Regions from separate parts of the Microbispora sp. H10670 genome, predicted to be linked through region 4. Evidence: riboswitches for the same ligand, from Rfam matches in the RefSeq annotation. Region 4 holds a riboswitch; each other region holds the start of a gene.
The links. Region 4 has a riboswitch for cyclic di-AMP ahead of HHX33_RS19080 (C40 family peptidase). Riboswitches for the same ligand answer to the same signal wherever they lie in the genome.
Positions count from the first base shown of each region.

Region 1: it holds a riboswitch for cyclic di-AMP, as region 4 does, so the genes downstream of both, HHX33_RS03775 (CHAP domain-containing protein) here and HHX33_RS19080 (C40 family peptidase) in region 4, are expected to answer to the same signal.
Region 2: it holds a riboswitch for cyclic di-AMP, as region 4 does, so the genes downstream of both, HHX33_RS05810 (hypothetical protein) here and HHX33_RS19080 (C40 family peptidase) in region 4, are expected to answer to the same signal.
Region 3: it holds a riboswitch for cyclic di-AMP, as region 4 does, so the genes downstream of both, HHX33_RS36495 (CHAP domain-containing protein) here and HHX33_RS19080 (C40 family peptidase) in region 4, are expected to answer to the same signal.

Region 1 covers NZ_JABBWW010000002.1:29,240-36,926, forward strand. The annotation lists gene HHX33_RS03765 (TetR/AcrR family transcriptional regulator) at 22-684, shown strand; gene HHX33_RS35555 (hypothetical protein) at 987-1,109, opposite strand; partial or broken gene HHX33_RS03770 (Tn3 family transposase) at 1,072-1,311, opposite strand; cyclic di-AMP (ydaO/yuaA leader) riboswitch at 1,592-1,726, shown strand; gene HHX33_RS03775 (CHAP domain-containing protein) at 1,740-2,414, shown strand; gene HHX33_RS03780 (nuclear transport factor 2 family protein) at 2,525-2,929, opposite strand; gene HHX33_RS03785 (helix-turn-helix domain-containing protein) at 3,018-3,824, shown strand; gene HHX33_RS03790 (hypothetical protein) at 3,936-4,115, shown strand; gene istA (IS21 family transposase) at 4,195-5,733, shown strand; gene istB (IS21-like element helper ATPase IstB) at 5,733-6,524, shown strand; gene HHX33_RS03805 (class I SAM-dependent methyltransferase) at 6,796-7,542, opposite strand; gene HHX33_RS03810 (TetR/AcrR family transcriptional regulator) at 7,562-7,687, opposite strand, start outside.
Region 2 covers NZ_JABBWW010000003.1:20,035-27,721, forward strand. The annotation lists gene HHX33_RS05785 (TrpB-like pyridoxal phosphate-dependent enzyme) at 1-434, shown strand, start outside; gene HHX33_RS05790 (ATP-binding SpoIIE family protein phosphatase) at 629-2,347, shown strand; gene HHX33_RS05795 (TIGR03086 family metal-binding protein) at 2,435-3,001, shown strand; gene HHX33_RS37655 (50S ribosomal protein bL37) at 3,020-3,097, opposite strand; gene HHX33_RS05800 (DeoR/GlpR family DNA-binding transcription regulator) at 3,236-4,042, shown strand; gene galT (galactose-1-phosphate uridylyltransferase) at 4,091-5,149, shown strand; cyclic di-AMP (ydaO/yuaA leader) riboswitch at 5,223-5,360, shown strand; gene HHX33_RS05810 (hypothetical protein) at 5,395-6,306, shown strand; gene HHX33_RS05815 (hypothetical protein) at 6,363-6,791, opposite strand; gene HHX33_RS05820 (DinB family protein) at 7,012-7,521, shown strand; gene HHX33_RS05825 (M50 family metallopeptidase) at 7,604-7,687, opposite strand, start outside.
Region 3 covers NZ_JABBWW010000021.1:111,019-118,705, reverse strand. The annotation lists gene HHX33_RS26030 (D-arabinono-1,4-lactone oxidase) at 1-1,154, shown strand, start outside; gene HHX33_RS26025 (glycoside hydrolase family 15 protein) at 1,251-3,026, shown strand; gene HHX33_RS26020 (SPW repeat protein) at 3,147-3,614, shown strand; cyclic di-AMP (ydaO/yuaA leader) riboswitch at 3,930-4,074, shown strand; gene HHX33_RS36495 (CHAP domain-containing protein) at 4,386-5,186, shown strand; gene HHX33_RS26010 (hypothetical protein) at 5,336-5,929, shown strand; gene HHX33_RS26005 (MarR family winged helix-turn-helix transcriptional regulator) at 6,030-6,533, opposite strand; gene HHX33_RS26000 (DUF4236 domain-containing protein) at 6,721-6,900, shown strand; gene HHX33_RS25995 (DUF2945 domain-containing protein) at 7,021-7,248, opposite strand; gene HHX33_RS25990 (hypothetical protein) at 7,549-7,687, shown strand, end outside.
Region 4 covers NZ_JABBWW010000012.1:180,718-188,404, forward strand. The annotation lists gene HHX33_RS19070 (glycosyltransferase family 4 protein) at 105-1,214, opposite strand; gene HHX33_RS19075 (hypothetical protein) at 1,326-2,516, opposite strand; gene HHX33_RS19080 (C40 family peptidase) at 2,594-3,145, opposite strand; cyclic di-AMP (ydaO/yuaA leader) riboswitch at 3,216-3,376, opposite strand; gene HHX33_RS19085 (C40 family peptidase) at 3,684-4,625, opposite strand; gene HHX33_RS19090 (NYN domain-containing protein) at 4,778-6,094, opposite strand; gene HHX33_RS19095 (GNAT family N-acetyltransferase) at 6,392-6,976, shown strand; gene HHX33_RS19100 (cellulose-binding domain-containing protein) at 7,221-7,687, shown strand, end outside.

The sequences.
Region 1 (7,687 bases), on a different contig from region 4:
CCCGGCAGGGAGAGGACGGACATGGCAGTACGCGGACCGGACGGCGTCACCCGTCAGCGAGCACTTATCGCGGCGTCCAAGCTCTTCGCCGTGCGCGGCTACCACGGGACCTCCACCCGCGACATCGCCAACGCCGTCGGAGTGCGGCAACCGACCATCTACCGGCACTTCGCCAGCAAGGCCGAGATCCTCGCCGAACTCCTCGACGCGGATCTGCTTCCCGCCCTCGAACGCCTCCGCACGGCCCTGGCCGCCGACGGGTCCCCCGCCGCGCGGCTGCACGCCTACCTGCAGGCCGACCTCTACGCCATCCTGGTCCTGCCCTACGACACCCGCGGCCTCTACAACGACGACGTCCTCGAACTCCCCGACTTCGCCGCCCAGGCCGCGAAACGGGACGAACTGCACCGCCTCACCGAGGAACTGATCGCCCAGGCCATCGACAGCGGGGAACTCCAGATCGTCGGCGGCCCGTACTTCGTGCGACGCGCCATCACCGGCCTGATTCTCGAGGCCATGCGCGACCGCGGCAGCGACCCCACTCCGGACCCCGACACCCTCCCCCGCGAAATCGCCGACTTCCTCCTGCGCGGTACCCTCGCCGACCCCACCCGCCTCCCGGACGTCCAGCAAGCAAGCGCGCTCCTGCTCGATCAGTGGAGTTCGGCCCTGACGACCACATGAGCCGCAGTTCCTGCCCGCCGTCGAGACTGGACTGATTTCGCCGGAGGCCTTGCGGTAACGCCGGTGGCCCGAGGCGAGCTGCCAGACTCAGCGGCGGCCGTCGCCGGCAGGCTGGTGATCTCAGCTGTTGCGGGGGACGGCCTCATCTAATCAGCGACACTGGCCTGTGGGAGTACTTTCGCGCCCCGTTCGACTCCCCGGCTCGAGGGCTCGGACGGCACCGACCTCAGCGCGGTCTGCACCGACCACGGCCCCGCGTGAGCCCACACTCGCCGGACCAGTGGCCCCAAGCTCGGGAGGTCTTACGCCTCTGCCTCCTGCACGCCACCGCCGTCGGGGAAGGCGGGCCGGTCGGGGATCTCGCAGAGCTGTCGCGGACCTTCGGCCGGCGTGGAGGAGGAGATGGAGATCTTCTTGTCCTTCACGGTAGGCCTTGCGGATCTGCCCGCCTGCGCCGTGGCAGATCTTGCGGGCGAGCCGGTGCCGGGACTCCTGGACGGTGAGCTGCTTGTTCAGCCTGCAGCGGTAGGTGTCGTCGATCGGGTCCAGGATGGACAGCAGGTGCAGGGTCTTGTCGATCCGGCCGGACTCGGCGAACGCCTGCCCGAGCGGGGTAGGCCGGCCGGATCGGCAGCCCCGACTCACCCCAGGTCAGCGAGGCGCGTTCGCTGTGAGCGAACAGAGGTGTGAGCAGAGGAGAAGAAGGGGAACGCGGCAACCCCGGTAGGACGGGCGAACCCGCCCTTTGCTCTCGCCGCCCCGGCGTCTCACCAGGCAAAACCCGACTTGTCATCACTTGACTGGTTTGGACGTGTCTATTACGTTTTGGGCAACTCGGGGCCCACTTGCTCATCTCAGTGGTCAAGAAAGCCCACCTCACACCGACGCGGCCGGCCGATCTCGGCCTGCCGTTCGGCCGCCTAATCCGCGCAAGCGGAGCCGGGGACCCAACCTCTTCCTGGGGTGAATCGGCGTACCTGCCGTAGGGCGACTTCCAGCCCGAACCCGTCAGCTAACCCGGTCGGCGGCATGGAAGCAAAGGGAGTCCGCCCATCATGCACGCCCTCACGACCTGTCTGCGCACGGCCCTCGCCGGCGGAGTCCTCGCCTCGGCCGTGGCGATCGCCCCGCCCGCCGCGCAGGCGGCGGACAACCCGGCGGCCGGCAAGGGCCCGGCCGCCGCGGCCGCGCCGTCCCTGACCGAGATCGCCGCCCGGCTGCCCAAGGTCGGCCCCCAGGACGTCATCAAGCTGGCCGCGAGCCAGGTCGGCATCAGCGAGGACGCCGACGGCGGCGGGACCAAGTTCCAGGAGTGGTACATGACCAGCCCGCGCGCCCGCGAGACCCTCGCGCGGGACGGCGGGGCGCTGGAAGAGTACGAGAACGCCCCCTGGTGCGACATGTTCGTCTCCTGGGTCGGCCAGCAGCTCGGCATCCAGCCGGTCATGGGTTCCGACGCCTACACCGTGGAGCACGCCCGCTGGTTCGCCGACCACGGCCGCTGGGGCCGTACGCCCAAGCCCGGGGCCGTGGTGTTCTTCAGCTGGAGCGGCAGTAAGAAGATCGACGACATCCAGCACGTCGGCTTCGTCGTCAGGGACAACGGCAACGGCACGATCCGCACCGTCGAGGGCAACACCGGCAACGGAGCCGTCGAGGCCCGTACCCGCCCCACCTGGCAGGTCGCCGGGTACGGCTACCCGGTCTACCCCGCCGAACTCGCATCCTGACGAGATCCCCGTAGGAATACTCGACCAAGAAGCCTCAGAGCCGCGGCGAACCCGGGCCCCTGTGACCGGGGTCTCGTGTTCACGACCGCGGCTCTCGGCTTGTGACCGGGTCAGTGATCAGCGGGTTCCCACCACGTCAGATTGGCGGCTGCCTGCGCCACCGGCTCGATGATCTCCCACGCCTCCGCGATCAGCCCGTCGTCGAGGCGCCAGACATCGACGACCACGATCCCCGGCCCGGCACCGGGCAGCCGGCGCCGCGAGCACATCACGACGCGATCACCATCGGCCAGCACATGCTGGATCTCGACCTGCATGCCGGCGAGCGGGACGAGCGCGGCGCGTACGGCGGCGAGCCATTCCGCCTTGGTTCTCGAAGTCGAGTCCGGCCTGTGATGGACGAAGTCGTCGCTCAGCAACGGCGCGAGCGCATCGACGTCGCCCGTCGCGACCAGTGCCGTCAGCGCCCGCTGGACGATGCTCTTGTTGTCTGTGGTCATGTTCTGCGTGGTCACGGGAATGCAGTGTCTCCGTCGATCGCGACGGTGTCGATGAACTCGCATTTCATGGCGCAGCGCGCCGCGATGCGTAGCATCGACGGTCGTGTACACGATCGGGGAACTGTTACGGCAGTGGCGGCATCGCCGGCGGATCAGCCAGCTCGATCTCGCGATCGCCGCCGACGTCTCAGCCCGTCACGTCAGCCTGGTGGAGACCGGCAAGTCCCACCCGAGCGCCGACATGATCCTCCGGCTCGCCGATCAGCTCGACGTGCCGTTGCGTGAGCGAAACCGGCTGTTGCTCGCCGCCGGCTTCGCGCCCCGCTACGCGAAGCGACCGCTCAACGGGGACGCGCTGCCGGCGGCCTGGGACGCGATCGCGCGGGTGCTGCGCGCCCACGAGCCGTACCCGGCGCTGGTCATCGATCGTGGATGGAACATCGCGATGGCCAACCGAGCCATCGACCCGTTCCTGGCGAATGTCGCCCCCGACCTGCTACGGCCGCCGATCAACATGGTGCGGCTGGGATTGGACCCGCGCGGGCTCGCTTCCCAGATCGTCAATCTGGCCGAGGTGCGCTCGCTGCTTCGTGCCCGCATCGCGCGTCAGCTCGCCACCGCTCCCGACCCCGAACTCACCGCGCTCTACGAGGAACTGCTGGCGCCCGGCGCCGAGGACGTGAGCCACCCGATCGAGTCCGAGATCGCCGTACCGATGATCTTCCGCTTCGGCGAACGAGAACTACGGCTCTTCTCGACCACCACCACGTTCGGCACTCCGATGGACATCACCCTGGACGAGGTCGCGATCGAGTCGTACTACCCGGCGGACGCGGAGAGCGCCGCCTACTTCACCATGTCCGACGCCGGCGCCGACGCGAGGAGTTGTACCGACCTGCCGACTGCGTAACGCCGGACGCTCGCCCGTTCCGGCGGCAGCGCGGCTGGACCGTCTCGGCGCTCGATGCCGGCGGCGTTGCTCATCGTCAACCTCGGGGCGCCCAAAGCAGAGGAGAGCCCCGTGGGCAAGGTGGTCATGTACAGCTCGGTGTCGGTGGACGGCTTCGTCGCGGACGAGAATGACCAGCCCGGGCCGCTGTTCGACTGGTTGTCCGGCGGTGACGTCCCATTGGACGAGAGCGGCGAGCTTGACGGCGGCCATGGAAAGCTCCCCGTAGGCGGCCAGATACCGCCCCACTGATGGCCGCCGGGTTCCCCGTGGACGGCCAGATATCTCCCCGCTCCTTCCGTACTTGTCCCGGTCGGCGACAGTCGAGCGGGTGAAGAGCAGCAGGGAGATCATGGAGATTCTCGAGGCGTATGACCTCACCGGCAGTTACCGGGCTGCGGCCGAGCTGGCCGGGTGTGACCACCACACGGTGGCCCGTTATGTGAAGATGCGCGCGGCGGGGCAGGCCCCCGAGCAGCGCAAGCACCGGGAACGGGCGATCGATGCCTACCTGCCGAAGATCGAGGAGCTGGTGGTCCGCTCGCGGGGGAAGGTCCGCGGGGATGTGGTGCACAAGCGGATCGTCGCGATGGGGTTCGCCGGCGGTGAGCGCACCACCCGGCGGACGGTGGCCGAGGCCAAAGCGCAGTATCGGCTGGGCCGCCATCGCATCTACCGGCCGTGGGTGGTCGAGCCGGGGCTGTGGCTGCAGTGGGACTGGGGCACCGGCCCGCTGATCGGCGGGCGGCAGACCACGTTGTGGTGCGCGTGGCTGGCCTGGTCGCGATTCCGGGTGGTGATCCCGGTCTGGGACAAGACGCTGCCGACGATCGTCGCGTGCCTGGATACGACGCTGCGCCGGATCGGCGGGGTGCCGGCCTATGCGCTGACCGACAACGAAAAGACCGTCACAGCCGAGCACGTGGCCGGGATCGCGGTCCGCAACGCCGAGATCGTCGAGGTGGCCAAGCATTACGGGATGACGATCCGCACCTGTGTGCCGGCCGATCCCGAGTCCAAGGGCGGCAGCGAGGCGACGGTGCGCATCGCCAAGGCCGACCTGGTGCCCACCGAGGTCAACCTGCTGGGCGAGTATCGGACGTTCGCGCAGTTGGAGACGGCCTGCCAGCAGGTCAACGCCCGGGTGCACCGCCTGAGCCGGCGGGTACCCGAGCAGATGCTGGCCGAGGAACGCGCCCGGCTGCATCCGCTGCCGGCCTCTGCGTTCACCGCGGCGTTCGGCACGACCCGCCGGGTGAACTGGGACTGCACCATCTCGGTGGAGGGCGTGCGCTATTCGGTGCCGCATCGGCTGGTCGACACACGGGTCTGGGCCCGCTTCCACGGCGATGAGCTCATCGTCACCGCCGTCGCCGACGACGGCACCGCCGCAGAGGTGGCCCGGCACCCGCGTGGCAACGCCGGGACGCCGGTGATCGACCCTGCGCACTACCCGCCCCGCCCGGACAAGGATGCCGACCGCACTCCCAAGGCCACCAATCCCGAGGAGGCGGCGTTCTTGATGCTCGGCCCCGGGGCCGCCTCCTGGCTGAGTGAGGCCGCCGCGGCGGGCACCCGCCGGATCCGGGCCAAGATGGCCGCGGCTGTCGCGCTGGCCAAGCTGCATTCGCCCAGTGCGGTCGACCGCGCCCTGGGCACCGCAGCCATCAGCGGCCGCTTCGCCGAAGCCGACTTGTTGTCGATCCTGGACTACCAGGCCCGCCGGGCCGGTGCTGAGCCCACCCGGCCGGGTGAGGACCACAGCCTGCAGCCAGGCACCTCCGCCTGGGCCGCTTTCGGCACCGCCGTTCCCGCCCATGCCGAGCCCGCCCTGCCCGCGCCCGCTGACCATGACGAGGACCTCATCTGATGGCCACCCCGTTGCGCACCGTTCCCGCCTCCGCCGGTGACCCGCTGGCCGAGGCGATCGAGCTGACCCGCCGGCTCAAGCTTCCCCACATCCGCCGGGCTTTGCCCGAGGTCGTGCCCACCGCCAAGGCGCAACGCTGGGACCCCGCTGAAGTGGTGCGCGTCCTGCTCGCCGAAGAGGCAGCCGGCCGGGACCGGGCCAATTTGGCCACCCGCCGCAAACGCGCCGCCTTCCCCACCGGCAAGACCTTCAGCGACTGGGACGACAGCGCATCCTCCATTCCCCGCCCCACCCAAGACGCCCTTAAAAGCCTGGAATGGGTGACCCGCCGCGAGAACCTGTGCATCTGCGGCCCCTCGGGCACCGGCAAGAGCCACTTCAGCGAGGCGTTGGGCCAGGCCGCCGTCGAGGCCGGGCTGACGGTCGTCTGGTTCACCATCGAAGACCTCGGCGCCCTGGTCCGCCACCACCGCGTCGATGACTCCATCGCCCGCGCCTTGGCCCGCATCATCCGCGCCGATCTGATCATCGTCGATGACATCGGCCTGCTACCGGTCTCCCCGGACGCCGCCGAAGGTTTCTACCGCTTGGTCGACGCCGCCTATGAGCGGCGCAGCCTCGCCGTGTCCAGCAACCTGCACCCGTCCGGGTTCGACGAGATCATGCCCAAGACCCTGGCCACCGCCACGGTCGACCGGCTGCTCCACCACGCCCACGTCGTGGTCACCCAGGGTGACAGTTTCCGGCTCACCCAGGCCACCTCCGGACAGGGGGTGAAGCCCTTCAGCTAATCGGATCAACACCGACGGTGGGGAGATAACTGGCCGCCGTCGGGGAGAACTTCGTGGCCGCCAACGGGGAGATCTCACGGCCGCCCACGGGGAGAACCAAATGGCCGTTGACACGAGCTGAAGGTGTCGCAGACGTCCTACGACTACACCTGGGCGTACTGGGACCAGATCGGAGCCACGCGAAGGAGCTGCACGAGTCTTACCGACACCCCGACTCGCCGCGTCGCCGCCGACGTGGTGGCTGTTCTCACGGGCTGGAGACTGCGGGGGTTCAAGCGATCAGCAGGCGAAGGCCGAGCTCGGCCGCCTCGAGATCGAGGAGTTCTCGGTTGCGCTCGGCCCACCGGCCGGATGCGAGGTCGTCACGGAGGCTGTGCACCGCACGCCGCTCGGCATCCGGCCCGACCCTGGCCCAGACCGATATCCCGCGACGGACGTTCTCGTCCAGGTACGCCTCCGGCCGGCGCCAGTACGCCTCGAAGAAGCCGTCGGCGCAGTCCCACGGAATGAGCACCGGCTCCATCCGGGCGCCGATCGCACCGGCCAGCTCGGTCACCGAAGGCCGGCCGGTGAGGAGGTCCGCGACCTCAGGCAGGTAGTCGCGGGTGAGCCAGAACCGACGAAGCCATCCGGCGTCACTGGTGTCGTGCGTGAACACCACCACCCGGCGCGCGACCCGCCGCATCTCGCGCAGGCCGGCGATCGGGTCCTGCCAGTGATGAACGGAGGAGACAGCCATCGCGGCGTCGAAGGACCGGTCGGCGAACGGCAGGTTCTCGGCAGACCCGGCCAGGCACGGCGCCGCGTCCGGAGGGCGCTGCGAACGCATGAGCGCCGACGGTTCCACCGCGAGCACATGGCGGTCGGGGGGTTCGTAGGACCCGGTCCCCGCCCCGACGTTCAGGATGGTCCGGGCACCGCCGAGCGCGGCCCATATCCGCGCGGCGATGCGCGGTTCGGTGCGCCGTGTCACGGTGTAGGTGGCACCGATTGCGTCGTACAACTGCGCGCCGGACATCGACACCGCCCTTCGGTCGTCACCCGTCGTCCCCGCCATGGTGCGCGGTGCCGCGGCCTCGCACCAGAGGCAGGTACACCTCGTCGACGATCTCGACGAGTACGTCGTCGGGCGCGGTGGGCACCCCGCGTACGACGAACTCGTT
Region 2 (7,687 bases), on a different contig from region 4:
ACTTCGGCGACGCGGCGGGGTTCACGCCGCTGATGAAGATGCACACGCTGGGCCACACGTTCGTGCCGGACCCCATCCACGCCGGCGGGCTGCGCTACCACGGCATGTCGCCGCTGCTGTCGCACGTGTACGAACTGGGCCTGGTGGAGGCCGTGGCGGTGACGCAGACCGAGTGCTTCGACGCGGGCGTCCGCTTCGCCGGGGCCGAGGGGATCCTGCCGGCTCCCGAACCCGCCCACGCGGTGGCCGCGACCATCGCGGAGGCGCTGCGGTGCGCCGAGTCGGGCGAGGAGAAGGTCATCGTGATGTCCCTGTGCGGGCACGGCCATTTCGACCTGCCCGCGTACGAGCGTCACCTCGCCGGCCGCCTGGAGGACTTCACGCTCCCGCAGGAGCGGATCGACGCGGCTCTCGCACACCTGCCTTCCGTTTGATGGCAAGCTGTCTGATGTGACGCATGTTGACTGATATCCGTTTCGTCCGTTGACCGCAGGGTACGGCTGCGCCATCGCGCCGTCGTGCCGGCCAAAGCACTCATGCCAAACGGCTGAAATGCGCGGTATCAGCTCCATACGATTCTGGGACACCATCCGCTCTCGCCGGAGTATTCGTTTTGAACCGGAACTGCGTGATCAAGGACCCCGCCCCGGCGGACCGGGGACAGTGGCGGCGCAGCGGCGCCGCGTCCGCGCACGAACGGCTGGCGTTCCTGAACGAGGCGAGCCGCCGCATCGGCAGCACCCTCGACCTCGAGGAGACGAGCCGGGAACTCGTGGACGTGGCCGTCCCGAGGTTCGCGGACACCGCGGCCGTGATGCTCCAGGACCGCCTCCTCAACGACGGCGAGCTGTCGTCCCGCCCGGTGGACGGGACGACCCTCGTCCGCCGGACGGCGATGGGCGTGGCCGGCGCGGACGCGGACGCCTGCGTGAACGCCTTCCCCGTCGGCGAGGTGGCGGTCTACCCGGCGAGCCTGCCGCAGGCGCAGTGCATGGCGAGCGGCAAGCCGCTGATGTATCCGGCCATGGACAAGGAGAGCGCCCGGCTCATCGGCGCGGCCTTCGGCCGGGAGGACGCGATCGCCGCCCTGCTGACCGACGCCTCGTTCCTCACCGTGCCCCTGAGGGCCCGGGGACGGGTGCTCGGGTGCGTGGTCTTCACCAGGCGGGCGGGCGCGCCCCCGTTCGAGGAGCAGGACGTCGCGGTGGCCGAGGACCTCGCCGCCCGCACCGCCGTGTGCGTCGACAACGCCCGCCTCTACACCACCGAGCGCCGGACCGCGCTGACCCTGCAGAGCAGCCTGCTGCCCGCCGAACTGCCGCAGCCGCTCGGGATGGACATCGCCTCGCGCTACCTTCCGGCCAGCGACCTGATGGGCGTCGGCGGAGACTGGTACGACGTGATCGCCCTTCCCGGGTGCCGTACGGCCCTGGTTGTGGGCGACGTCATGGGCCACGGGACCAGGGCCGCGGCGACGATGGGCCAGCTCCGCACGGCGGCGCGCACGCTGGCGAGCCTGGACCTGCCGCCCGACGAGGTGCTGTTCCGGCTCAACCTGATGAGCCAGGACCTCGATCCGACCCAGATCGCCACATGCATCTACGCCGTCTACGACCCGGTGACGCGCGGCTGCGCGCTCGCCCGCGCCGGGCACGTGCCGCCGATCCTGCTGCATCCCGACCGGTCGACCGAGATCGTCGAGCTGCCGTCGGGCCTTCCCCTCGGCATCGGCAGCGACCCGCTGGAGATGCGCGAGCTGGTCCTGCCGGCCGGGAGCGTGCTCGCCTTCTACACCGACGGCCTGGTGGAGAGCCGCGAGCGGGACCTGGACGCCGGGATCATGGGGTTGCGCCGCCTGCTGGCCGGGCCCGTCGAGGACCTCGACGACATGTGCGACGACATCATCAGCAGCCAGCGGGCGAGCCACGAGCGCGACGACATCGCCCTGCTGGTGGCCCGTGTGCGTGAGCTCGACCCGGACGAGGTGGCGACCTGCCCCCTGCCCGCCGACCCGAAGTTCGTCTCCCAGGCCCGCCGGTTCGTCCGGGTCACCCTCGCCGCCTGGGGGCTGAGCAGCCTGGTGGACAGCACCCAGCTCATCGTCAGCGAACTGGTCACCAATGCGCTCAAGCACGGCTGGCCGCCGATCGAGCTGCGGCTGCTGCGCTGCCGCACGCTGGTGGTCGAGGTCGCCGACGGCTCCCCCTCCAGCCCCGCCCCGCGTACGGCCACCCCCGACGAGGACACCGGCCGCGGCCTCCAGCTGATCAAGCGCTTCGCCTATCGCTGGGGCACCCGGCCCACCCCGTACGGAAAGATCGTCTGGGTCGAGCAGCATCTTCCGTGACCGGCCGCCTCCTCGCGGGCGGGCGGGCATGACTGATCGTCAAGAGGAGTTACGGTCGAATCGGGGAGCTCGTGGCGAGGAGGGGACATGATCGACATCCGGGACGCGTACCGCAGGGCGCTCGACGGTTTCGGCGACCGCCTCCATCTCGTCCGCCCCGGACAGTGGGACCTGCCGACGCCGTGCGTCGACTGGGACGTCCGGGGGCTGGTGAACCACCTGGTGACCGAGAACCTGTGGGCTCCCGAACTGCTGTCGGGCCGCACGGCCGCCGAGGTGGGCGACGCGTTCGAGGGCGACGTGCTCGGCGACGACCCGGTGAAGGCGTTCGAGGCGTCGGCACAGGGCGCCGTCCAGGCGGTGTACGCCGAGGGCGCCCTCACGAGCGTGGCCCATCTGTCCTTCGGCGACGTGCCGGGCGAGGAGTACATCACCGAACTGTTCGCGGACGCGCTGATCCACACCTGGGACCTCGCGCGGGCCGTCGGCGGTCCGGAACGGCTCGACCCCGACCTCGTCGCGTCCTGCGCCGAATGGTTCGCCAAGGCGTGGGACGGCTACCGCGAGGCGGGCGTGATCGGGGACGAGCGCGACATCCCGGCCGACGCCGACCAGCAGACCAAGCTGCTCGCGGCGTGGGGCAGAACCCCCTGAGACGGCCCCGGAACCGGGCTAACGCCCCGTAGGACGCTTGCCGTGGTTGGCCTTCTTCTTCCTGCGGGCCTTCGACTTGCGTGCGCGTCTGCCCATCGCGGCCGCCTTCCCTGGAGTACGGGTTTCGCCCACTGTCCCCCCGCGGGCGGGCGGCGGCAAGTACCCGCACCCCGGCTCAGCACTCCTGTACGTATGTGTGCATAATCTGTTGGAATCTGTTTAAAGGAGTGGCGGATGCTGGCCCAGCAACGGCAGCAGGCGATCCTGGAGAGAGTCCGCAGGTCCGGCGGGGTCCGGGTCGCGCAACTCGTGCGTGAGCTCGGGGTGTCGGACATGACGATCCGCCGCGACCTGGAGGTCCTGGCGGAGCGCGGCCTGATCGTCAAGGTGCACGGCGGGGCCACCGCCACCGGTGCCGGCTCCACCGAGGAGCCGGGCTTCGCGGCCAAGTCGATGCGGCAGCAGGCCGAGAAGGAGGCCGTCGCCCGCTGCGCGGCCCCGCTCGTACGGCCGGGAAGCTCCGTCGCGCTCTCGGCCGGCACGACGACCTGGACGCTGGCCCACCACCTGGTGGACGTCCCCGAGCTGACCGTGATCACCAACTCCGTCCAGGTGGCCGACGTCTTCCACCGGGCGGGACGGCCCGACCAGACCGTGGTGCTCGTGGGCGGCGTGCGGACGCCGTCCGACGCGCTGGTCGGCCCGGTCGCGGTCGCGGCCGTCCGCTCCCTGAACGTCGACATCCTCATGCTCGGTGTGCACGGCATGAGCGTCCGGGCCGGTTTCACCACCCCCAACCTGCTGGAGGCGGAGACCGACCGCGCCCTGATCGCCGCCGCCCAGCGGCTCGTCGTCCTGGCCGACCACACCAAGTGGGGGACCGTCGGCATCAGCACGATCGCGGCCCTCGGCGAGGCCGACGTGGTCGTGAGCGACACGGGCCTGCCCGAGGACGCCCGCGCCGTGCTGTCGGAGCACGCCGGCGAGCTCCTCCTCGCGGATCCGTCCGGCGAGGCACCCCTGAAGACCGCCTCCGTGTGACGCCGCCGCGACGCCGGAGAAGAGCCCTGTGAAGCTGGAGATCGCACCGTGAAGCGCACCATCGCTCATCTGGCCGACGGCCGGGAGCTGATCTATTTCGACCGCCGCGACGACGCCGACCACGACGTGGCCGACCCCCGGGATCTGCCCGCGCGCCCCCTCGCGTCCGAGTTGCGTCACGACCCGCTCATGGACGAGTGGGTGGCCGTCGCCCGGCACCGCCAGACCCGCACCCACCTGCCGTCCGCCCAGGAGTGCCCGCTCTGCCCCGGGCATCCCGGCTCGGAGATCCCCTCGCCGTACGAGGTGGCGGTGTTCGAGAACCGCTTCCCGTCGTTCAGCTTCAACACCGGCGCGTACGAGCAGGTGGGCGGGCTGAGCGAGGTGCGGCCGGGGACCGGGCGCTGCGAGGTCGTCTGCTTCACCTCCGACCACGACGCCTCCTTCAGCTCCCTCGGCGACGAGCAGGCCGCGCTGGTCGTCGAGGCGTGGGCCGACCGCACGGCCGAACTGTCCGCGCTGCCCGGCGTGGAGCAGGTCTTCTGCTTCGAGAACCGCGGCGCCGAGATCGGCATCACGCTGCCGCACCCGCATGGGCAGATCTACGCCTATCCGTACGTCACGCCGCGTACCCGGCAGATGCTGGAGACCGCCGCCCGGCACCGCGGCGGCAACCTGTTCGCGGACGTCCTGGCGGCCGAGCGGAAGGGGCCCCGCGTCGTGGCCGCCAACGAGCACTGGACGGCCTTCGTCCCGGCCGCCGCCCGGTACCCGTTCGAGGTGCATCTCTACCCGCACCGCCGGGTGCCGGACATCCCGGCGCTGTCGGCGGAGGAGCGGGCCGCCTTCGCGCCGCTGTACATCGACGTGCTGCGCCGCCTGGACGGGCTGTTCGGCGTCGTCATGCCGTACGTCGCGGCCTGGCACCAGGCTCCGGTCACCTACCGCCGGGATCTGGCCTACCTGCACCTCCAGCTCTTCACGATCCGGCGGGCGGCGGACAAGCTGAAGTACCTCGCCGGATCGGAGTCGGCGATGGGCGCCTTCGTCAACGACGTCCTGCCGGAGGAGGCCGCCCGCATGCTGCGCGAGGTGGTAACGGACTGATCTCCGTACGGTTGCGACTTGGGGTGGCAGTCACCATTTCTTTACCACTAGTATCCCTGGCACCACCGGTCACAGCCGGTGCCGCCTAATCCCGGGCGCCTCGCCCGGGAGCCGGGGACCCGTTCACGCCTCTGGGGTAAAGGCACGTCGCTGCCCGGGCTCCTCCAGCCCGCACCCGTCAGCTAACCCGGTCGGCAGATGGAGAGGAGTGGGCTCTGCCCCGCGCGTTCCCCCTGGCCGCCGGTGTGTTGACCGCCGCGGCCCTCGTTCTCGGCACGGCCGCCGGGGGCGCCGCCGCCCCCAAGCCGACGGAGAGGCAGCTCAAGAAGCAGCTCGCCGGCCTGCAGAAGAAGGTCGACCGGCTCATCGCCGACTACAACGCCAAGCGGGTCGCGCTCGCCAGGGCGCGGGACGACGAGGCGGCGGCGCGCGCCCGCGTGAGCAGGGCGGAGGCCGACTACACGGCGACCCTCGACGAGGTCCGGGAGTTCGTCGGGCTGCGGTACCAGACCGACAGCGTGCGGGTCCTGCCCAACCTGACCGTCTCCGCGGTTGCGTACCAGCTCAAGGAGGAACAGGCCGCGAGGCTCGCGCGGGTCGACGAGGTCCGCGCCGAACGGCAGAAGGCCGCCGAGGCGGCGAGGGCGCTCACCGCTTCGCTGAAGTCGCAGGCCGCGGAGGTCGCCGGTCGGCGCCGGGAGGCCGAGAAGCTCATCGACGACATCAAGGACAAGATCGACCGCCTGGTCCCGATCGCTCCGGGCCGGAGGGGCAGCGGGTCGTGGGCGCCCGAACTGCCGGCGGGCGCGGACAACATCACGCCCCGGATGCGGCTCATGCGCTCGGAGGTGGAGGAGCACTTCGATCTGAGCTTCCCGGTCGGCTGCTACCGGGCCGAGAACAGCGGTGAGCACCCCCTCGGCCGCGCCTGCGACTTCATGATGAGCTCGGGCGGCGCCATGCCCTCGGCCAAGATGAAGGCGCTCGGCGACAGCCTGGCCGCCTGGGCCATCAAGAACGGCCCGAAGCTCGGCGTGATGTACGTCATCTGGCAGCAGCGCATCTACAACCTCGGCCACCCGGGCTGGCGCCCCATGTCCGACCGTGGCGGCGTCACCGCCAACCACTACGACCACGTCCACATCTCGATGTACTGAGCAGGAGCTTCGAGGGCCGGCGGCCTCGCCGAGCGAGGCGGCCGGCCCGTTCCGCGTCAGGCCGGGATCTGCTTCTCGTTCCAGGTGTAGTAGATGTAGGTGCTGCCGGGCCCGGTCATCGTGCCGAAGACCTGCCACCAGCTGTTGGCGCCGGGCGAGAAGCTGAAGACCTTGTCGCCGGGCCGGTCGTCCACGAACACGGTCGTGGACCCGTCGGAGGAGTGGATCTGTACCTCGATCGTGAACGTCTCGGTGTCCGGGATGTCGAGGCAGACCTCGTGCGTGTACGCCGACGGACCGGCGATGTTGTAGTTACGGCCGTCCACCGACGGCCGCTGGACGTTGGTGGGGACGTAGCTGGTCCGGGCGTAGGTGTACCCGCCCGTGGAGCAGTCGACCGCGGAGGCGGACGCGGGACCGACGCCGGTGAGCGTGGCGCCGAGGACGCCGGTGGCGACGGCGAGAACGGAGATCGTGCGCTTCATGCCTCTCCTCATCCGTGCAGCGACCCCTCAACCAAAATGGTTGAAGGCTGAACTGATTCTGACTCGATCATCCCGCTTGGACAAGTACGGGCAAAGGTTCGTCCACGCCCGAGTCAAGCGGGTCGCGAGAGCGCACCCCCTCCTGCGCCTGGAAGGCGGGCCGTCCGGCGGGGCGGAAATGAAGTGGTCGCACCCCGGGGGCCAGGGGCAGGATGTCCGGATGACCGACACACGTACCGATCCTCCGCTCGCCGCGGGCGAGCGCGAGATGCTGCGCGCCTTCCTCGACTTCCACCGCCAGACGCTGGCCGTGAAGTGCGAGGGCCTCGCCGAGGAACAGCTACGGCTGCGCTCCGTCCCGCCGTCGTCCCTGTCGCTGCTCGGCATCGTGCGGCACATGGCCGACGTCGAGCGGAGCTGGTTCCGGCGGCGGCTCGCCGGTGAGGACCTCGAAGGCATCTACTACACCGACGACGATCCGGACGGCGAGTTCGACAACGTGGACACGGCGTCCGCCGAGGAGGCCTTCGCCACCTGGCGCGCGGAGATCGAGCACGCGCGGGCGGCGGAGGCGGCCTGCGCCGATCTGGACGCGACGACGAAGGCGGCCCGGCAGGGCGTCCACCACTCACTGCGCTGGATCATGGTCCACATGATCGAGGAGTACGCGCGGCACAACGGCCACGCCGACCTGCTGCGCGAGCGCATCGACGGGGCGACGGGCGAGTAGGGACCCGGTCCCTCACCCGCCGGGCCGGGTCCGCCCGGCCCGGCCCAACCCGTTCAGCCCGGCCATACCCATTCAGCCCGGTTCAGCCCGAGATGCGGACGGGGTTCACCAGGTCGGCGTAGATGAGAAGGCCGCCCATGACGACGAGCAGGGCCGCCATGACGTA
Region 3 (7,687 bases), on a different contig from region 4:
GCGGCCACTCCTTCAACCACATCGCCGACTCACCGGGCGCGCTCGTCTCGCTGGACGGCCTGCCCCCCGAGATCGACATCGACTCCGCGTCGGCGGCCGTCCGGGTCGCCGCGAGCGTGCGGTACGGCGAACTCGGGCGGCGCCTGCACGAGAAGGGCTACGCCCTGCCCAACCTCGCGTCCCTGCCGCACATCTCGGTCGCGGGCTCCTGCGCGACCGGCACCCACGGCTCGGGCGACGGCAACGGCGGGCTCGCGACGTCGGTGCGCGCGGTCGAGATGGTGACCGCCGAGGGCGACCTCGTCACGCTGAGCCGGGACGCGGACGGCGACCGGTTCGGGGGCGCCGTCGTGTCGCTCGGCGCGCTCGGCGCCGTCGTCGCCCTGACGCTCGATCTCCTGCCGGCGTTCGACGTCCGGCAGCGCGTGTACGAAGGGCTTCCGGCGGAGGTGCTCGACGACCGGTTCGACGCCGTCATGTCCGCCGCCTACAGCGTGAGCCTGTTCACCGACTGGCGGACCTCGCGCGTCAACCAGGTCTGGGTCAAGGAACGCCTCGCCCCCGCCTCCGGCGGCCTCGGCGACGCGGAGCCGGACGGTTTCTTCGGGGCGGCCCCGGCCGACGGCCCGCGCCACCCCGTGCCCGGCGTGTCCCCGGTGCACTGCACGACCCAGATGGGGACGCCCGGCCCCTGGTTCGAGCGCCTGCCGCACTTCCGGCCCGACTTCACCCCGAGCAGCGGCGAGGAGCTCCAGGCGGAGTACATGGTGCCCCGGCGGCACGCGGCCGAGGCGTTCCGGGCGCTCGGCGCGATCGGCGACCGCATCGCCCCGGTCCTGCAGATCTCCGAGATCCGCAGCATCGCCGCCGACGACCTCTGGCTGAGCCCGAGCCAGGGGCGCGACACCGTGGCCTTCCACTTCACCTGGGTCAAGGACCCGGCCGCCGTGACGCCGGTGCTGACCGCGATCGAGGAGCGCCTGGCGCCCTTCGGGGCGCGACCCCACTGGGGGAAGCTCTTCACCCTCCCGCCGGACGTCCTGCGCTCCCGCTACGAGCGCATGGACGACTTCGCCGCCCTGGCACGGCACTACGACCCCCGGGGCGTCTTCGCCAACGAGTACGTCGAGCGGTACGTCTTCGGGCGGCGATAAGCCCGATTCGCGGGGATAGGCCGGGGTACGTGTGTGCCGCGGCCGCCGCCGCGTCCCCGGCGTACGGCCCCGGCCGTACGGGTGAGGGGAGGCGCCATGCGGATCGAGGACTACGCGCTCGTCGGCGACATGCACACCGCCGCCCTGGTGGGCCGGAACGGCTCGGTCGACTGGCTGTGCCTGCCCCGCTTCGACTCCGGCGCCTGCTTCGCGGCCCTGCTGGGCGGGCACCGGGCCGGGCACTGGCTGCTGGCGCCCGCCGCGGGAGGCACCTGCGCCGGGCGCCGCTACCGCGACGGCACGCTGGTGCTGGAGACGACCTGGGACGCGCCCGGCGGGTGCGCCCGGGTCCTCGACTTCATGCCGCCGCGCCAGGAGGCGCCCGACGTCGTCCGGATCGTGGAGGGCGTGCGCGGCCGGGTGGAGATGCGTACGGAACTGCTGCTGCGCTTTGACTACGGCGAGGTGGTGCCCTGGACGCGCGAGCGCGGCGGCGAACTGGCCGTGATCGCCGGCCCGAACGCCGCGTGGCTGCAGTCTCCCGTGCCGCTGACGCAGGAGTCGCGCCCGCGCGCCGCGACCGCCTCGTTCAGCGTCGCGGCGGGGGAGCGGGTGCCGTTCGTGCTCACCTGGCAGGAGTCGTGGCGGAGCCGCCCGCACCGGCTGGAGGCCGCCGAGGAGCTGGCGAACACCGAGCGCATATGGAGGGAGTGGCTCGGCCGGTGCCGTCACCGGGGTGAGTACGCCGAGGCGGTGTCCGGCAGCCTCGTCACGCTCAAGGCCCTCACCTACGCCCCGACCGGCGGCATCGTCGCGGCGCCCACCACGTCCCTGCCGGAGCTGATCGGAGGCTCCCGCAACTGGGACTACCGCTACAGCTGGCTGCGGGACGCCGCGTTCACCCTCCAGGCGCTCATCGGGGCGGGGTACTCCGAGGAGGCGACCGCCTGGCGTGACTGGCTGCTGCGGGCCGTCGCCGGAGACCCGGCCGACCTGCAGATCATGTATACGATCGACGGCGGCCGCCGGATGCCCGAGCGGACCCTCGACCGGCTGCCGGGATACGAGGGGTCCCGGCCGGTGCGGGTCGGCAACGCCGCCGCCCGGCAGTTCCAGCTCGACGTGTACGGCGAGGTGATCGACTGCCTCTACCAGGCCAGACAGGCGGGGCTGGGGCCGGAGGAGGACGCCTGGGACCCGCCGCGCGCGTTCATGGACTATCTGGAGGGCGCGTGGCGCGAGCCGGGCAACGGGCTCTGGGAGGTGCGCGGGCCGCGCCGCCCGTTCGTGCACGCGAAGGTCCTCGCGTGGGTGGCCGCGGACCGGATGGTCGCCTCGGTGGAGCGGCAGGGGCTCGACGGTCCGGTGGGCCGCTGGCGCGCCCTGCGGGAGGAGATCCACCAGGACGTGTGCGCCCACGGGTACGACCCCGGCCGCAACACCTTCACCCAGTTCTACGGCTCCAGAGGGCTGGACGCCGCGCTGCTGCTGATCCCCCGGCTCGGCTTCCTGCCGCTGGACGACCCCCGCCTGGCGGGAACCGTCGACGCCGTGTGCCGAGAGCTCACGGAGGACGGATTCGTGCTGCGCTACCGGCCGGAGGCCGACGGGGTGGACCGGCTGCCGGGCGGGGAGGGGGTCTTCGTCCCCTGCTCCTTCTGGCTCGCGCACGCGCTCGCCCTGCTGGGCCGGCGCAGGCGGGCGCGGGCGCTGTTCGAGCGGCTGCTGTCCCTGCGCAACGACGTCGGCCTGCTGGCGGAGGAGTACGACCCCGGCCTCCGCCGCCAGGTGGGCAACTTCCCCCAGGCCTACAGCCACGTCTCGATCGTCAACACGGCGGAGGCCCTGACGGCGCCGGCGCCATCTGCCTGACAGATGTACTTCATCTGCAATCCGCGCGTCTCGCGGTCTCCCCTCCGCGCCGTCCCCGGTTGCATGATGCAAGAGAGGGGTCTCGGGCCCCCGGCCACCTGGGAGAAGAGGTGACACATCATGGTGCAACCAGGTCTGGCTCGACGCCCGGACGTCACGAAGCTGCGCCAGACGTACGACCGGGCGGGATCGACCGCCCCGGCGCAGGTCATGGACGCGGTGACGCTCCTCGCCGGCCTCTACCTCGCCATCTCGCCGTGGATCGTGGGATTCACCGGGTTCGGCGGCCTGACGGTCAACAACCTGATCGTCGGGCTGGTCGTCACGGCGCTCGCGCTGAGCTGCGCCTCCGCGTTCGGCCGGACGTACGGCGTGAGCTGGGTGACACCGGTGCTCGGCGTCTGGGCGATCATCGCGCCGTGGGTGATCAGAGGCCAGCCGGCGACCACCGCGACCATCTGGAACAACGTGGTCACCGGAGCGGTGATCTTCCTGTTCGGCCTCGGCGCGCTCGCGTTCGCGGCCAACTACCGGCAGCACGAGCACGGCCGGCGGAGAGGAGTCGGCGCACCCGGCGGTGAGTGGTAGCCGGCGCGGCAGCCCGCCGCCTGCGGTCCACGCCAGCGGTCCGACGCGGCGGGGCCGGCCGGATCGACGGGGCGTGAGAGGGCCCGAGCCCGCTCACGCCCCGCCATCGTGCTTATGGGAGTCCGAGTGCCAGACGGGCCCGTACCGGACGATGTGGCGCATATCACGATTAGGTGCCGTCAGTGCGAGGACCTGCGGAAGCATGGTGCAGAAGGTGCAGAAATGGACCTGTTTGCCGGTTTTTCGGTCGTGTCCTACTCGTGATCTACTATGCTTCCGGTCAGTACGCCGGTGCGTGGTCCTCAACCCGAGGACGACCGGCGACCGCCGAATCCCGGATGTCATCGAACCCGGGAACCGGGGACCCACGTCTCTTCTGGGGTGAATCCGGACCATCCGGTAGGGCTACTCCTGGCCCGAACCCGTCAGCTAACCCGGTAGGCGGCCAAGGAGAGGAGAGCGCGTGGAGTGTCCGCTCCACCTGCCCACCCGGTCCGGCCTCCGTCGCCGGACCACATGCCCGCCCTGGAACGTCTCCAGGCTTCCGGGGTGACGGCGCGCCCGTGACGGGCTGCCACATCTCCCGTTTCTGAATCCCGTCCGACCCCGCCCGCCCGGGGACCGCCGCGGCCGTGTCCGCCGGTGCGTCCGCCGGCGTGACGGTCGGTGTGACGGTCATGCCCGCATGCCGTCGTGCCCGGCGGCGGGTTCGTCATGTTCTGACGCGCGCCATAGGAGCCTTCGATTTCTACCGATCCGATAGCACAGCAGTTGCTCGACGCCGTACGCCCGGAGCTCGGCTACCGGGAACGGCCCGGGAAGCCGACCAAGTTCGGCGAGTGGTACGCCGACAACATCGCCATGGACTCCGACTTCAAGGCGGCTCCCTGGTGCGACATGTTCGTCTCGTGGGCGGCCAGCCGGGCGGGCGTGCAGGACCACGTCGGCGAGTTCGCGCTGACCACCCGGCACGCCAAGTGGTTCGAGCAGCAGGGCGCCTGGAGCCGCAAGCCGGAACCCGGTGCCGTGGTCTTCTTCGACTGGTCGGGGTCGAAGCGCATCAAGGACATCGACCACGTCGGCATCGTCGAGAAGGTCGTCGGCGGCAAGGTCCACACGATCGAGGGCAACGTCGACGGCGTCTGGCTCAAGCGCAAGGTGCGCGACTCCAGCAAGATCGTCGGGTACGGCCTGCCGCGCAAGGTCAAGGTGATCCCGAAGGTGACCGTCACCGTGCAGCCCGTGGCGGCGGACGCGGCGGTCCAGGGGGCGGTGGTCCAGGGGGCGGCGTCGGCCACGCGGAGCATGGCCGCGGGTCACGGGCAGCCGCCGGGCACGGCCTTCTCGCCGAGCGACGCCGTCCTGCCGGCCGGTCTGCTGTTCGCGCTCGTGTCGACCGCGGTGACCGGTCTGCGCTTCAGGGCAGCCGCGGCGGCGACGTCCGGCGGACGGCACCGCAGGGGTGGCCCGCGGCGGGAGGGGTACGGCGGCGAGCGGCGCGGCCAGGAGGTCGTGGGAGCCGGGGTGTCCGGCCCCGCCGCGGCGCAGGAGCCGTTCCACCTCCCCGGCTGACCGGCCGGAGAGGCGCCTGGGAACACTCTGGGAGTTTGAGATCGTTTGCGGATGTCTGTGAAATTCGGTGACTCGCGCGGCTAGGGTGGGCAGCCACCCGCGGAAGCCGTGGAGCCTTCCCCCGATACGACCGCTGGGAGTTGTCTCACATGTACGGGCGCGTCCCCTCACAGACGAGCCAGGATGATCAGTTTCGTCAGGAGATCCTCTCCAGCGACGAGCCGTCCGGCGCGAAGAGCAGGAAGCCCCTCGTCATCGTCGCCGTGATCCTGGTCGCCGTACTCGCGGCGGCGGGCGCGGGCTTCGCGTTGCGCGGCGCCACGGACCCGGGCCCCTCCGCGGGCGGTGCCGGGCAGCAGACGGCGCCGGCGCAGGAGAACGGCGCCGGTGATCCCGCCGAGGCGGGACCGGACTCCGGGACCGGTGCCGAGGACGGCACGGATGACGGCTCGGATGACGGCTCGGCGGGCGACGCCGAGGGTGGTGGCGCGGACGGCGGTGCGGACGGAGGCTCCGCGCAGGCGCCCGCCGGAGACGGCACGGGCACCGGCTCCGGCGCCGGTGGGTCCACCGGTCAGGCGCCCGGAGGCACGGGCCAGGCGAAGACCGGGCCGGCCGGAAAGGCGGGCGGCGGCACGAAGGGCGGCGCGGGCACCGGCTCCGGCGGAGGCGACGACACGCCCTCGACGGCCGGTGGCTCCGGCGGCCTCATCCCGGGGGAGTGCGCCGCCTCCGGATGCTGAGTCCGCATGACGACCGCGTGCCCGGCGAGTGCGCCGCCGCCGCGAACCTGGCCGGCTTCCGGCGGGCGTACCGGATCACCAGGTCCGTGCGGGCGCCGGCTCAGGAGGACGGATCGGGCCAGCCGAGCGGGAACGAGACGGTCGTGGGCGGTTCGCCGGCCGCGTCGGTGAACTCGCGCATGGCGGTGATCAGAGCCTGACGCCGGGGAGCGGGCATCCGGGCGAGTATCGCCGCGATCTCCGCCTTGCGCCGGGCCGTGACCTCGTCCACGATGCGCGAGCCGACGTCGGTCAGCCGCAGCAGCGTCTCCCGCCGGTTCTGCGGGTTCACCTCGCGCTTCAGCAGCCCGGCGGCGGCGAGGCGGTCCGCCATCCGCATCGCGGTCGAGGGATTCACGCCGAGTCTCTCGGCCAGCGTGACCAGTTTGGTCTCTCCCAGCCCGACCACCAGCAGCATCCGGAACTGCGGCAGTGTGACTCTGTCCTCCGCGGAGGCGAGGGAGCGTGCGGAGATCGCGACGAGCACCCGCGACGCGGTGAGCACGGCGGACGTGACGGCCTCCAGGTCGTCCGCGATCGGCTCCTCGTCCCCATCCTTAGCCATAGGCATCGTTTTTACACGGTCCCAGCCGCCGTCTCGTCATTGCACCGGACAAAGGTTCCCACCCTGTGACCAGGAGTTGTACGGCGAGGACGGTGGCGGTGCGTCCCGACATGCACCTCTGTGCGAGCGCGTGTGCTGATCGCTTCTGTGGGTAGTCGCGGGGGCACGGAAAACACGGAGGGAAACGATGGGCTGGAGCTACCGTAAGTCAATCAAGATGGGGCCTTTCAGACTCAACCTGTCGCGCGGCGGCGTGGGCCACAGCTACGGCGGCCGCGCCTTCCGCGTGACCAAGACGGCGGACGGGCGTCGCACCCTCACGGTGAACCTGCCCGGCGGCTTCCACTGGAAGAAGACGCTCAGTTAGAGCGGGTGCGTGACGCGCCGGGCGCGGCCTCCGGCCCGCCCGGCGCAGGACCCCCGGCGGCGTCACTTCTCCAGGCGTCACTTCCCCGAACTCGTTTCTCCGTGCTCGTTTCTCCGGGCGTCACTTCTTCGGGTGCAGAGCCGAGGGCTTGTGCACCGCCGAGCCGCCGCTCTTCTCACTGCGCACCTTGTACTGCGGTTCCTCCGGAGACGCGGCCACGGTGCGGCCGGCCTCCTCGGTCCGTTCGGTGATCTTCTTCTCGACCTTGCCTTCGGCGGTCCCGCCGTGGCTCTTCCAGGTCACCTCGTCGCCGACCTTCGGTTCCTCGGATTCGCGCTTGTCACTCATGGGCCCGCGCATACCCCCCCCGTCTCGCCGGCACTCGGGATGGGAATCCAGGAAAAGGGCGATCCCTTGGGCGCCTGATCTCCATGCCGTTTCCCCGGCGTTTCCGCAGGGCGCCGAACCCGTATGTTCCACGCCGCCGCGGCGGCCGTCAGGCGGGCCGCTTACAGGCGTGATGGGACCTTTGCGGGTGAAGCGCCCGATCACCATGCTTGACCGGACATTGGTCGTGGGATGCGTGATCACTCCCTGGTGCGGCGCTTACCGTCGTGCTCGTACCATCCATGACCTCGGGGGAGTCTCATGCCTCTCTGCACTGCCGTACTGGCCGCCGCCCTCCTCTCCGGGCCGGCCGTCGTGCCGCCGGACCCGGCTCCGACCGGGACGACGGCCACCGCGGACACGAACGACGCCACGCCGTCGTGGCGGCCGGCGGGACCAT
Region 4 (7,687 bases):
ACGAACCACCGGCACGAACCACGGACACGAGCACGGACCCGCCCACCCTCACCGGCCGCGGGCGGCCGTCGCGGCGGCTCTCGCACCGGCTCTCAAGGAGCCTGTCACAGCAGGGCGGCGAACCGGGCCGCGACGCGTTCCCAGCCCCACTCCTCCTCGATCCAGGCCCGGCCCCGCTCACCCATCGCGCGGGCGCGGGCCGGGTCGGACAGCAGGTCGCACAGCGCGCCGGCCACCGCCGTGTGCGACCTTCCGTCGACCACCAGGCCGGTCTCGCCGTGCAGTACGGCGTCGGGGGCGCCTCCCGAGGAACCGGCGACCACCGGCAGCCCGGTGGCCGACGCCTCCAGGTAGACGATGCCGAGCCCTTCGGCGTCGAGCCCTCCGAACCTGCTGCGGCACGGCATGGCGAACACGTCTCCCGCGTCGTAGTGGGCCGGGAGATCGGCCCACGGAACCGACCCGGTGATCACCACCGACCCGCGCGGCCCGGCGCCGGCGACCGCCCGCTCCAGCGACCGCCGCGAGGGCCCCCCGCCGACCAGCAGCAGCACCGCTCCGGGCACCCGCCGCAGGACGTGCGGCCAGGCCCGCAGCAGGACGTCCTGCCCCTTGCGGGGCACCAGCCGGGAGACGCAGACGACCACCGGCCGGTCTCCCAGGCCGAGCGCCGCCCGGACCCGCTCACCGCCCGCGCCGGGACGGAAGGCGCCGGTGTCCACGCCCGGAGCCAGCCGTACGAGCCGGGGCGCCGGGATCACCGGGGCGAGCAGACCGCGGGTGTACTCGCCGAGGTAGGTCACGACGTCGGCGCCCGTCCCGATCCGGCGCAGCACGCCGCGGGCGCCGGGCAGCCGCGCCCAGGACGCCTCGTGCCCGTGCGTCAGCATGACGATCCGCGCCGCGCCGGCGGCACGCAGGGCGGGAGCGAGCAGGCCGAGCGGCGCGGCGGCGCCGAAGACGACGGTGGCGCCGTCCTCGACCAGCGCCGCCGCCCTGCCCGCCACCGCGCGCGTCGGCAGCATGAGGGTCGAGGGATGACGGACCACCTCGTACGGCTGGCGGGCGTCGAACTCCTCGCACCCCTTCCACCGCGGCGCGTACACGACGACCGAGCCGGGCGGCCTGCGGGAGGCGAGGCCGTGCACGAACGCCTGGATGCCTCCCGGTCTGGGCGGGAAGTCGTTCGTGACGATCAACGTCCTGTTCGCCATCCTCACCCCCGGTATCGGCGCGGCGGACGGTCCACGGCCACGCGGCCCGCCCGAGATCGCATTCTCGCAGGCCCCTCCCGCCGCTCGCCCGCCCCGGAATCAGGGCCGTGATCAGGACCGGGCCAGCTCGGCCCGTACGGAGGACCGCCAGAGGCGGGTCAGCTCGGCGGTGGTCAGCCCGAGGACGTTCCGCAGCGCGGCGTCGGCGTCCTCGCGCAGTGCGGCGCGGTAGAGGGCGACCAGCCTCCGCTCGCCGAAGCGGGCGGCGATGTAACGGCAGGCCAGCCAGGCCTCCTCGTACGCCTGGGCGGGCCTGGCGGCGAAGTCCGCGGGTTCCGGCAGGCGGGCCAGGGGCGTCCCGGCCGCCGGGCCGGCCCCGGTACCGGCGGACTCGGTACCGGCGGACTCGGTACCAGCGGACTCGGTACCAGCGGACTCGGTACCAGCGGACTCGGTACCAGCGGACTCGGTACCAGCGGACTCGGTACCAGCGGACTCGGTACCGGCGGACTCGGTACCAGCGGACTCGGTACCAGCGGACTCGGTCCCGGGCGCAGCACCGGGCTCGGCGCCGGCCTGCGGGGCGCCTTCCGCTCCGGCTCCGCCGCCGGCCCGCGGGTCCGCGGCCAGCTCCGCGGCGAGTTCGGCCGCGACCACATGAACGGGCAGGCCGCTGTCGAGGTAGCCCACGTAGTCGGCGAAGCCCTCCAGGAGCCACATCGGCACCGCGCGGGGCCCGGAGGCCGCGACGTGCGTGAGCTCGTGGGTCACGACGACCTGGCGGCCGATCGCGGACAGGCGGGCGAACGCGGCGGGCTGCACGATCACCCGGTCACCGGTCGCGACGGCCGCCAGACCGCCGACCACCGCGGGGGCGGCCAGGGCGGCCGCCTGCTCCTCCGTGCGGGGCACGAGGATCACCGCGCCCCCGTGCTCTCCCCAGACCCTCGTCACCGTGCGGTCGGCCCGGCCGGCCAGCCGGGCGACCTCGGCGACCAGCCTTCGCGGCGCGCCGACGACGACGGCGCGTTCACCGCGGGCGACGGAGGCCCCCGTCCACATGCCGGGCTGCTCGCGCACGGCGGCGCGGGCCTGGGACAGCAGGGGCGACAGGGGGTCGGGCGGCGCGGCGGCGGCCGTACCGGCCAGCAGCGCGGCCAGCACGACGGCCGCGGACGCCGACCGTCCGCCGCGCGTCCTCACCAGGCCCTCGGCGCTCGCGAGGGCCTGCCGTACGGGATGGGCGGGCGCGGCGCCGGCGGGACCGAGGCCATGGGGAGCATCGTAACGAGGGAACGCCACGGCTCCGCCCACCTGTGAGGGGGGACGGAGCCGTGGAGCGGCGCCGGCGACGACGGGCTCGGCACCGGAGGGACGGATCAGGCGCCGGGGCGTACGGCGCCCACGAAGGTCGCCCTGCGGTAGGAGTCGAGCCTGTCGATCCTGACCCGCGTGCCGCTGTGCGGGGCGTGGATCATCCTGCCGTGCCCGACGTACATGCCGACGTGGCCGCCGCCGCTGGTGAAGATGAGGTCGCCGGGCTTGAAGTGGCCCCAGGACACCTTCTTCCGCACGGCGCTGCGGATGGACCACGTCGTGCGCGGCAGCCGTACGCCGGCCTTGCGCCAGGCGTAGGTGACCAGGCCCGAGCAGTCGAACGAGCCGGGACCGCTGGCCCCGTAGCGGTAGGGGTCGCCGATGTGCTTCCTCGCGGTCCTGACCGCTCGCTGCGCCTTGGCCAGCTGGAGCGCGGCCCGGCTGAGCTTCTTCCGCTTGGCGGCCGCCTTCTTCGTGGACTTCTTCGTGGCCTTCTTGGCCGCCGCGGTGGTGGCGGCCCTCGTGTTCGTCTCCGTGGTCACCTTGATGACCGTGACCGTCACCGGGTCTGCCGACGCCGGCTGCGCACCGGCGACTCCCACGGATGCCGTCAAAGCGGCACCCCCAAGGGCAATTCGGGCAAGGCGGGACAGGCTAGCGGGGGTGGTAGACAGGATCTCTCCTTGGATCTTCCGCGTACGCCTACCGGGTTAGCTGACGGGTTCGGGCGGGGAAGTCGCCCTACGGCGCGTGGACGCGCCGATTCACCCCGGACCTTCGCGAGGAAGGTCGATGGTTCCCCGGCTCCGTGCCTCCTGACTGCACGGACTCGGCAGGTCGTCGGCGCCCGGAAATCCCCTGGGGGGAGCAAGTAGACGGACGGCGCCGGCGACGGTGGATGACGCGGGCCCGGCCGGCCAGACCGGGCTCGCCGCGGCGAGGCGTGCTCACCGCGGCCCAGAAGCTACCCAGATCAGGCGGCTCCCGGCAAAGCCGCCCCGGCGCATAAAGATCGGATAACGACGGCCGCGCGCGAGAAACCGCAGCTTACCCACGTCACAGAAGACCAAGTGTGACTCTGCTCACATCAGCCATCGCAATGTCCAAATAAGGCACTTAGCTCACAGCCGGAACAAAGATCACATCGCGGGCTCAGGGGCGGACGGCGCCGATCGCGTGGTAGTCCGCCAGTGTGACAATCTTCACAACGTCGCCGGTCTGCGGAGCGTGGACGACCTTGCCGTCCCCCGCGTACAGGCCCACGTGGCCGAAGCCCGCGTGGAAGAGCAGATCGCCCGCCTGGAGCGCGTCGAGCGACACGCGGCGGCTCGCGCCCCACGCCCACTGCTCGTAGCTCGTACGCGGCAGGCTGACCCCTCCCGCCGCCCAGGAGGCCTGGACGAGGCCGGAGCAGTCCCAGGAGTCCGGCCCGCTGCCCCCGTAGCGGTACGGCTTGCCGACCTGCTTGTAGGCGAACTGGAGCGCCGACAGGGCGTTGCCCGACGCCGGGCCCTTGTAGGCGACGCCCGCGCTGTTGGGGTTGCCGGGGTTGTAGGTGCCGAGCGAGCGGAGCAGCTTCATCTGCTCGTTGACGAGCTTGTCGACCTTCTTCTTCTCGTCGGCGAGCTCGCCCCTGACCTTGGTGGCCTCGGCGTAGACGGCCTTCGTCTCGTCCCGCCGGTCCTTCAGACCCTGGATCGCGCCCTCGTACTGCTGGAGCCGCCCGATGCGCTCGGCGGAGATGTGGTTGTACGTGGCGAGACCGCTGAGCATGGTGTCGGGATCGGGGTTGTAGAAGACGCCCCACGTCCCGATGCCGCCCACCTGGTAGCTGCTGACCGCCATCGTCACCAGCCCCGAGCGCAGCGCCTCGACCCGCGCGTTCTGCTTCTTGTAGTCGTCGTTCAGCGCCAGGTACTTCTTCCTGGCCGACTTCCACTTCTCACTGGCCGCGTTGTAGCGGTCCACGAGTTTGTCCGCCTGCGCGTTCAGCCGGTTCAGCTTCGCCTTGGCCTGGGCAAGGGTGGGCTTTGGATCGGCCTGCGCGCCCGTCAGCGGCGTCAGCAGGACCACGGCGGCCAAAACGGCGGCCACCGGCACACGCCCTTGCACTCGGGCCCCCTCGGGATCAACGAAACCTGCGGCGCGACTCTATCTAGGCGATCTTGACGCTTCAACCTATTCGCAGCTATTCGCGGCAGTCATCACTCACCGGATCGACTCTCGTACGGAGCGTGCCGGACGGATCAGCCGCGGCCGAGACGCCGCAGCAGCAGGAGCGAGGGCACCGGCCGGGCGCCCATGCGGCGCACGGACTCGGCCACCTCGCGGTCGGAGGAGACGACCGCGATGCCGCGCCCCGGCGGCTCGGCGCGCACGAGCGTGCGGATCAGGTCGTCGGCGATCTCGCCGGGCGCGCTGAACATCACCCGCACCCCGCGCGGCGCGGAGACCTGCACGGGCCCGTTCAGCTCGGCGCCGTCGAAGACGCACGTCACCTCCACGCGCGCCTGCACGGCGAGGCCGCCCAGCCCGGTGAGCAGGCGGGCGCGCTGGTCGGCGAGGGTCAGCGACGGATAGCCGGTCTTGGTCACGTTGTAGCCGTCGACGATCAGGTGCAGGTTGGGGAGGGCGAGGAGCTGGTCGAGGAGCTGGGGGTCGTCGTTCGCCAGCGCCCGCGCGGGCACCGCCGTCACGCCGGGCTCGCCCGGCACGACCGCGCTCACGTAGTCGGCCGGCCTGTTGATGGTGGTCGGCAGGCCGAGCTCCTTGCGCAGCCCCGCGGCGGCGTCCTGCAGGGCGTCCAGCAGCACCCGTACGCGCGCGTCCTCCATGCTGCGGCCCTCGCGGGCCGCGCGGCGGTTGGCCTCCAGCTGGCGCTCGGTGTCCGCCAGGCGCTCCCTGAGCCTGCGCAGCTCGGTCTCCGCAGCGCCGTTGGCGCTCGCCGACCTGGCTCGCGCCTCGGCCGTCTCGGCCTCCAGCTCGGCCGCCCTGGCCTCGGCCGCCTTGACCCGCTCACGCGCGTCGTGCAGCTTGCGTCTCAGGTCGGAGTTCTCCGCGCGGGCCGCCTTGAGCTGCTCGCGGACCCGGTCGATCTCCTCCTTGGCGGACGCGCGCTGCGCCGCGAGCTGCTCGCGCAGCCGCGTCTCCGCCTGCTCCCGCTGCGTGCCCGCCGCGGCCGACTGCTCCAGGTCGGCCCGCGCCTGCTCGACCAGGTCCGGCCAGCCGGGCGGCCGGGTCAGATAGGCCGCCGCCGCGACCAGCACCGGCTCGGCCGCCGGCGGCACCGTCCCCTCGGCGAGACTCGCCACCAGCTCGGGCCAGGCCGCCTCCAGCGCCTCGGCGACCTGCTCGCGGAACTCCTTGTCGTTCTCCAGCTGGGCCGCGATCGGCGCGCTGCCCAGGCGGGCGCGCTTGCGCGGGTCGAACCTGGCGATGCCACGCAGCGGCGGCGGCACGGACGCGGCGGGCATCGTGCCCAGCACCTGCGCCGCGACCTCCACCACGTGTAAGCGGACCTGCTCCGGCAACGGACGAGACAGGCCTTCTCCGGCTGAACTCATCTCGTCGCTCCTCGGCCGTGTCCTGCAGACCTGTCGCCGGCCGGGATCGCCCGGCGGCGCCTCGCGGTGCTGTCGCCCCCGGTGTGAGAATCCGGGACCGGGCTCCACGAGGCGAGGCCTCGCGGCGCGCCGGTCCGGCGCCCCTCACGCGGCAAGATCTGCGAGACAGTCCTCTGTTCTTGTCCTTCTTCAAGGGTACGGCCGTCGCACCGCGTCCATGTCCTGTTCATGATCTGTCACCGGGCCGGGCGGCGGTCCGCTGGCGCGTGCCACGGTCCGGTCCGTACGCTCGTCGGCGTGTTCACCCCGCCCTACCCGATCATCACCCCCCGGCTGGTCCTGCGTCCCTTCACGGAGGCGGACCTCGACGACCTGCACGCCTTCCACTCGCTTCCCGAGGTCACGCGTTACCTCTACTGGGACGCCCGTACGCGGGAGGAGACGAAGGCGGCGCTCGACCGGAAGATCGCCTGCGCGAGTCTCGGCGCGGACGGCGACGCGCTCAGCGTGGCCGCCGCGCTGAGCGGCGGAGGGCCGCTGATCGGTGACCTCACGTTGTTCCTGCGCAGCCGGGAGCACCGCCAGGGCGAGATCGGCTTCGTCTTCAACCCGGCCTGCCAGGGCCGGGGCCTCGCGACGGAGGCGGCCCGGGAGATTCTCCGCATCGGGTTCGAGGGCCTCGGGCTGCACCGGATCCACGGCAACTGCGACGCGCGCAACACCTCGTCCGCCCGGTTGATGGAACGGCTCGGCATGCGCCTGGAGGCCCGTCTGGTCGAGAACGAGTTCTTCGCCGGCGCGTGGAGCGACGAACTGATCTACGCGATGCTGGCGCGCGAGTGGCGGGCGTCCCCCGCCGCCTCCCCCGGGCCCGGAGCCTGACGCGCGCCCGCCCGCCTTCGGCCCCGGGCGGGCGGGAAATGAAAGAACGGGCCGCTCGTTTCAGGCGTTCCCGCAACACACTGCGCGGAATAAGTTTGACGCGTTGACTAACTCCCCGGTGAAACTTACGGTACGGGCACTTCGAACGCGGCTCCGCGGCGGCGGGGGGCCGACCGGCCGTCGCCGGTCGGGGCGGGCATCTCCCGGGCCTCGACACGGCGTCACACGTCACTGAGGAGATTCGATGCGCCTCACCATCCCCCGGGCCCGTGTGGCTCGCCTGGCCGCCGGGGCGGCGGCGGTCACCTTCGCCGCGGCGGCACTGGTCGCCACGGCGCCCGCCCAGGCCGCGACCGGTTGCGCCGTGACCTACACCGCCGGCGAGTGGTGGCACGGGTTCAGCGCGAGCATCACGATCCAGAACTCGGGCAGCGCGATCAACGGCTGGACCCTCGGGTTCGCCTTCCTCGACCCCGGCCAGAAGGTCGACGTCGGCTGGTCGGCCACCTACAGCCAGAGCGGGCAGAACGTCACCGCCACGAACGTGGACTACAACGCCGCCATCGCCACCGGCGACTCGGTGATGATCGGCTTCAACGGCACCTGGTCCGGCGCCAACCCCAACCCGACCTCGTTCACCCTGAACGGCGTCACCTGCACCACCATCAAGGTCAGCCCGAGCGCGACCCCCACGCGCACCCCCCAGGCCAC